3 regions of the Variovorax sp. J31P207 genome follow, and region 2 is predicted to be linked to each of the others. Evidence: predicted binding sites of a transcription regulator. Region 2 holds the regulator's gene; each other region holds the start of a gene.
The links. The regulator sigma-54, encoded in region 2, starts transcription at its own class of promoters, with help from an activator protein. The targets are predictions, from matches to a motif close to TGGCANGNAANCTGCTTT.
Positions count from the first base shown of each region.

Region 1: a site for sigma-54 is predicted at 962-979, ahead of QTI68_RS22750 (transglutaminase family protein). Genes of this name have one in related genera too.
Region 3: a site for sigma-54 is predicted at 1,158-1,175, ahead of QTI68_RS27030 (CmpA/NrtA family ABC transporter substrate-binding protein). Genes of this name have one in related genera too.

Region 1 is NZ_JASZYN010000006.1:448,899-451,162, reverse strand. It holds gene QTI68_RS22750 (transglutaminase family protein) at 1-906, opposite strand, end outside; gene QTI68_RS22745 (DNA internalization-related competence protein ComEC/Rec2) at 1,072-2,264, shown strand, end outside.
Region 2 is NZ_JASZYN010000001.1:1,004,521-1,006,784, reverse strand. It holds gene QTI68_RS04740 (phospholipase D family protein) at 1-254, opposite strand, end outside; gene QTI68_RS04735 (RNA polymerase factor sigma-54) at 257-1,852, opposite strand; gene lptB (LPS export ABC transporter ATP-binding protein) at 1,866-2,264, opposite strand, start outside.
Region 3 is NZ_JASZYN010000009.1:3,117-5,380, forward strand. It holds gene QTI68_RS27025 (nitrate regulatory protein) at 1-1,032, shown strand, start outside; gene QTI68_RS27030 (CmpA/NrtA family ABC transporter substrate-binding protein) at 1,356-2,264, shown strand, end outside.

The DNA.
Region 1 (2,264 bases), on a different contig from region 2:
GGTGTAGGGCTTGGTGACGCGCGGCGACTCGTAGATGCGCGTGACCTTCATCTCGTGGCCGAACTCGACCTCGGCATCGTCGACCACGCCTTCGATCGGTGCGGCGCTCGAGGGCGTCGGCGTGCAGGCCAGGGGGATGTGGCCTTCGCCGGCCAGCAGACCGGAGGTGGCGTCCAGCCCGACCCAGCCGGCGCCCGGCAGGTAGACCTCGCACCAGGCGTGCAGGTCGGTGAAGTCGACTTCGGTGCCGCTCGGGCCGTCGAGCGCCTTGACGTCGGGCGTGAGCTGGATCAGGTAGCCCGACACGAAGCGCGCGGCCAGCCCGCAGTGGCGCAGCAGCTGCACCAGCAGCCAGCCCGAGTCGCGGCAGGAGCCCGAGGCGTTGGCGAGCGTTTCTTCCGGCGTCTGCACGCCGGGCTCCATGCGGATCAGGTAGTTGACGTCCTGCTGCACCTGCTGGTTCAGGCCGACCAGGAAGTCGATGGTGCGCTGTTCCTTGCGGTCGATTTTCTCGAGGTAGGCCTTGACCAGCGGTGTCGCCTCGTCGGCCACCAGGTAGGGCGCGAGTTCCTGGGCCTGCGACTCGGTGTACTTGAAAGGGAAGTTCTCGGCCTGCGGCTCGAGGAAGAAGTCGAAGGGGTTGTAGACCGCCATCTCGACCACGAGGTCGACCGTGACCTTGAACTCGCGCGTCTTCTCGGGAAACACCAGCCGCGCCTGGTAGTTCGCGAACGGGTCCTGCTGCCAGTTGACGAAATGCTCGGCGGGCTCGACCTGCAGCGAATACGAGATGACGTTGCTGCGGCAATGCGGCGCCGGGCGCAGCCGGACCACCTGGGGGCCGAGTTGCACCGGACGGTCGTACTTGTAGTGGGTGACGTGGTGGAGTGCGGCGTGGATGGACATTGTTTCTCGGTGCGTCGAGGGTGCCTCGGAGTGAGACGCATACTAGCCGACACAGAAAGCAATTTGCGCGCCAAAGAAGTGCGCAGGGAGTGAATTGCACATGAAGTCTGGAGTCGGATCTTGAGGGCCGGCCGGGAGCGGCACGCCCTGGCCGCCTTCGCCGCGATGGCGGGGTCGGTGCTGGGCGCTGCGCTGCAGCTGCAGCAGGGCGCGTTGTGGCATGGCGCTGTCTATGCCGGGCTGCTCGGCGTCGGGGTGGCCGGATGGTTCGCGCTGCGCGGGCAGAGCCGATGGCTGCCGGCCGGGCTGCAACTGTCGATGGCCCTGTGGGTCGGTGCGATGGCGGGGGGCGGCCTGGCGGGCTGGCGCGCGGTGGCGTACGCGGCTGGTGCCCTGCCTGCGGCGGTCGAGGGTCGCGACCTGTGGGTCGAGGGGCGGGTCGCGGGCATGCCCCAGCATGGCGCGGGCGTGACGCGGTTCACCTTCGAGGTGGCGTCGGCGCGCTGGGTCGCCGGATCGATGGACGGCGAAGAAGCGCCGCGCGTGCCGGCGCGGATTTCGCTCGCCTGGTACGCGCAGGGCGGTGGCCTGTGGGGCCGGTCCGAAACCGACGCGGCACCGTCGGCGGCCCCGGCCGCGTCGGTCCGCGCGGGCGAGCGCTGGCGCCTGGCGGTCCGGCTCAGGGCACCGCACGGCAGCCTGAACCCCCACGGCTTCGATCGCGAGCTGTGGATGTGGGAGCGGGGCGAGCGGGCCGGCGGCCAGGTCCGCAACGGCGTCCGCGATCCGCAGCCCGAACGGCTGGCATCGACCTGGCGCCATCCCGTGGAGCGCCTGCGCGAGGCGGTGCGCGACGCCATCTTCGAGCAGGTCGACGAGCCACGCCATGCCGGCGTGATCGCGGCGCTGGTCACCGGCGACCAGAACGCCATCGAGCGCAGCGACTGGGATGTCTTCCGCGCCACTGGCGTGGCCCACCTGGTGTCGATCTCGGGGCTCCACATCACGATGTTCGCCTGGCTCGCCACGTTGGGCGTCGGCGCCCTGTGGCGCCGCAGTGCGGGCCTGATGCTGCGCTGGCCGGCGCCGCATGCCGCCCTGGTCGGCGGCGTGCTGCTCGCCACCCTCTACGCGGTGTTCAGCGGCTGGGGCGTGCCTTCGCAGCGCACGGTGCTGATGCTCGCGGCCATCGGGGTCCTGCGTCTCGCGGGCCGGCGCTGGCCCTGGCCCTTCGTCTGGCTGCTGGCCTGCGCGGTGGTGGTCGCGGCCGACCCCTGGGCCCTGATGCAGGCCGGTTTCTGGCTCAGTTTCGTCGCCGTCGGCGTGCTGTTCGCGGCCGACGGCGCGGCGGCCGGCGA
Region 2 (2,264 bases):
CGTGCGAGCTGCAAGCGGGTGTCGAGCGCGAAATCGCCGCCGGGCATGAGCCGGAAACCACTCAGCTCCGGGTCGGGCGAGGAGGCCTTGGCGATCCGGCCCAGCGTGGTCTCGGCGGAGGCCGCGATCGCGCTCGAGGGCTGGCGCTCGAAGTCGGCCGGCAGCATCGCGCAGCCGCTGGCCAGCAGCGTCGTCGCCGCCAGGGCCAGGCCGAGCCGCCACCAGCGCGCCAGCAGGCCCGGGCCGTGAAGCATCGCTAGAGGGCCTTGCGCAGATTGGCCGGCGCGATGCGCAGGGCCTCGCGGTACTTCGCCACCGTGCGGCGCGCGCATTCGATCCCCTGCTCCTTGAGCATCTCGGAGATCTGGCTGTCGGACAGCGGCTTCTTCAGGTCTTCGGCGCTCACGAACTGCTTGATCAGCGCCCGCACCGCGGTGCTGGAGGCGTTGCCCCCGGTCTCGGTGCCGAGCGCCGAGCCGAAGAAGTACTTGAGCTCGACCGTGCCGTAGGGCGTCGCCATGTACTTGGCGGTGGTCACGCGGCTGATGGTGGATTCGTGCAGCCCGAGTTCGTCGGCGATCTCGCGCAGCACCAGCGGCCGCATCGCGAGCTCGCCGTGCACGAAGAAGCTCTTCTGCCGTTCGACGATCGCGTTCGACACCCGCAGGATGGTGTCGAAGCGCTGCTGGATGTTCTTGATGAACCAGCGCGCCTCCTGCAGCCGCTGCGACAGCGCCTGGCTGCCCTCGCCCTTGTGCTGCTTGAGCGCGCCGGCGTAGATGTCGTGCACCCGCAGCCGCGGCATGACCTCGGGGTTGAGCATGACGCGGAACCTGGTGTGGGTGCCGTTGCCGATGCGCGTCACGATCACGTCGGGTATCACCACGTTGCGCTCGACGTCGACGAAGCGGCGGCCCGGCTTGGGCTCGAGCCGGGCGATCAGCTGCAGCGCCGCGCGGACCTCTTCCTCGTTGCTGCGCGTGAGCGTCGCCAGCCGCTTGAAGTCGCGCCGCGCGAGCAGCTCCATCGGCTGCTTGCAGATCGCGATCGCGGTCATGCGCACCTGCGCCTCGTCGGCGTCCTCGTCGGGCTGCGCCAGGGCGCGCAGCTGGATCGTCAGGCACTCGCCCAGGTTGCGCGCGCCGACACCGGCCGGCTCCAGGCTCTGCAGCAGGCCGAGCGCGACCTGGAAGTGATGCACCAGGTCGTCGAACTGGTCGTTGTCGTCGCCGGCCAGGCCCGAGGCCAGCGCCGGCAGCGAATCCTCGAGGTAGCCGTCGTCGTTGAGCGATTCGATCAGGAAGCGCAGCGCCGCGCGGTCGGTCTCGCTGAGCCGCAGGCCCAGCGCCTGGCGGTGCAGGAAGGACTGCAGCGACTCCTGGCTGCGCGCCAGCTCGGTGGCATCGGTGCGCTCGTCGTCGCCCAGGTTGTTGGTGCGCGCGGGCGCATCGCTGCCCCACTCGCTGTCGTCGGGCGCCATGTCGACCGTGCCGTCGCCCTCCCAGTCGGGCTCGCCGTCGACCGCGTCCAGGGTGGCGGGCTCGGCAACGTCGGCGGCCACCGCGACCTCGGCGGCGGGCGCCGAGGGGCCGGGCGTGAAGTCGCCATCGCCGTCGCCGCTGAATTCGGCCTGGCGATCTTCGTCGCGCACCGGCGCATCGGCGGTATCGAGGCCGAATTCCTCGCGCGCGGCTTCCTCGGCCGTGCGTTCGAGGAACGGGTTGTCGTCGAGCATCTGCTCAACCTCCTGGCTCAACTCGAGCGTGGAGAGCTGCAGAAGCCGGATCGACTGCTGCAGCTGCGGCGTGAGCGCCAGGTGCTGGGAGACGCGAAGCGAAAGCCCCTGCTTCATCGAGATTGGGCTCCTACATCCGGAAGTGCTCGCCCAGGTACACGCGTCGTACCTCGGCGTTGTCGACGATCTCCGAAGGCGTGCCTTGTGCCAGCACATGCCCGTCGCTGATGATGAACGCGTGATCGCAGATGCCCAGCGTTTCACGCACGTTGTGGTCGGTGATGAGCACGCCGATGCCGCGCTCCTTCAGGAAACTGATGATCCGCTGGATCTCGATCACCGCGATCGGGTCGATGCCGGCGAAGGGTTCGTCCAGCAGGATGAAGCGCGGCTGTGTCGCCAGGGCGCGGGCGATCTCGACCCGGCGGCGCTCGCCGCCGGACAGCGACAGCGCCGACGAATCGCGCAGGTGGTCGACCCGGAGGTCGGCCAGCAGTTCGCCCAGGCGCTCCTCGATGCGAGCCTTGTC
Region 3 (2,264 bases), on a different contig from region 2:
GCCGCCGATGGCCGCATCGGCAACGGTGCGCGGCTGTTCAGCCGGATCGCCTGGGTGCTGCCGGGGATGGACGCCCTGACCGGGTTGCGCCAGCGGATCGGCGCGCTGGACATCGATGCCGCGCAGTCGACCGCCGCCTTCGGCAAGCTGATCGCCGGCCTGATCGCGGTCGTGTTCGAGGCCGCCGACGGCGCGACCGACCCGGAGATCTCGCGCCTCCTGGTCGCGCTGTTCAACTTCATGCAGGGCAAGGAGTTCGCGGGCCAGGAGCGGGCCTGCGGCGCCGCCGCCTTCGCCTCGGGCCGCAACGACGGCGCCCGCCAGCAGCAATGGCTGCACCTGATCGCTTCGCAGGAGCATTGCTTCGCGCTGTTCGCCGACTTCGCCGCGCCCGGCTTGGCCGAGGTCTGGGGCTCGGTGCAGGCGGCCGCGCAGCTGGCCGAACTGGAGCGGCTGCGCCGCATCGCCTGCGCGGCGCCGGCCGGCGTGGCGCTTGACAGCGAGCTGAGCCAGGCCTGGTTCGACTGCTGCACCCGCCGCATCGACGCCATGCAGGCGGTCGAGGAGCGGCTGGCGGCCGACCTGCGCCGGCTCTGCCTGCACAAAACCACCCAGGCGCGCAGCGAGTTGCAGGCCCACGAGGCGCTGCTGGCCAGCCTGCAGGGCGAAAGCGGCGCGGAAACGGCGGATTTGGCGGATTTCTTTCTCGACGCGCCGGCAACGCCGGATGCACCGGCCGGCGGCGCGCCCTACGGCCGGCAGCTCGAGCGCTCGATCCTCGACATGGTGCAGGAGCAGTCACGCCGGCTGCAGGCGATGGGCGACGAGCTGGACACTGTGCGCGCCGCCCTCAACGAGCGCAAGCTGGTCGAGCGCGCCAAGGGACTCCTGATGGCGCACCGCCGCATCCGCGAGGAGGAAGCCCACAAGATGCTGCGCCAGACCGCCATGAACCAGGGCCGGCGCCTGGTCGAGGTCGCCGAATCGGTGCTCGCGATGGCCGAGTACCTGCCCGTCGACAAGGCGCCTTGAGTGCATCGCCGGCCCGCAATGGTGCACTGCACAAGCACTTCGCGACGGCAGGCTTCTTGCGGAATCCGCGCCACGGCAAGCATTGGCGGGTATTCAATGCTCCTCTTTTCATAGCAATCAGAAATTGGCACGCCGCTTGCTGTCTCCCAGTCCATAGACCGACGAAGGTCTTCAGGCAGGCGGCATCCAACGGCGGGTGCGGCCCACCGAACCGGACAAAGGCGTCCTTATCCCGCAGGGGCTCGTTTTCGAGCGGCCCGTGCGTGGTGAGGGCGCCTTTTCGTTTTTCCGAACCGCTTTTTTTACTTCCCGGAGTACGACCCATGACCGATGCGCTGAAACCCACACTGAGTCGCCGCCGAGTGCTGCAGGCCGCCGCCGCGGGCGTGGTCGGGCTCGACCCCGCACTGCGCGCCGCCGTCTGGGCCCAGGGCTCCGACAAGCCCGAGAAGGAGGAAGTCAAGATCGGCTTCATCCCGCTGACCGACTGCGCCAGCGTCGTGATGGCCTCGGTGCTGGGCATCGACAAGAAGTACGGCGTCAAGATCGTGCCGAGCAAGGAGGCCAGCTGGGCCGGCGTGCGCGACAAGCTGGTGAACGGCGAACTGGACTTCGCCCACGTGCTGTACGGCCTGGTCTACGGCGTGCACCTGGGCATCGGCGGGCCGAAGAAGGACATGGCCGTGCTGATGACGCTCAACAACAACGGCCAGGCCATCACGCTGTCGAAGAAGCTGGCCGACAAGGGTGCGGTCGACGGTGCCTCCCTGGCCAAGCTGATGGCCGGCGACAAGGCCGAATACACCTTCGCCCAGACCTTCCCCACCGGCACCCACGCGATGTGGCTGTACTACTGGATGGCGGCCAACGGCATCAACCCGCTGAAGGACGCCAAGGTCATCACCGTGCCGCCGCCGCAGATGGTGGCCAACATGCGGGTCGGCAACATGGACGGCTACTGCGTCGGCGAGCCCTGGGGCCAGCGCGCGATCATGGACGGCATCGGCATCACCGCGATCACCACCCAGGACATCTGGAAGGACCACCCGGAGAAGGTGCTCGGCACCACCGGCGATTTCGTGAAGAAGTATCCGAACACCGCGCGCGCCGTGACCGCCGCGATCCTCGAAGCCGGCAAGTGGATCGACGCCGGCCTGCAGAACAAGAACAAGATGGCCGAGACCATCGCCGACAAGAGCTACGTCAACACCAGCGTGGACGCGATCAACCAG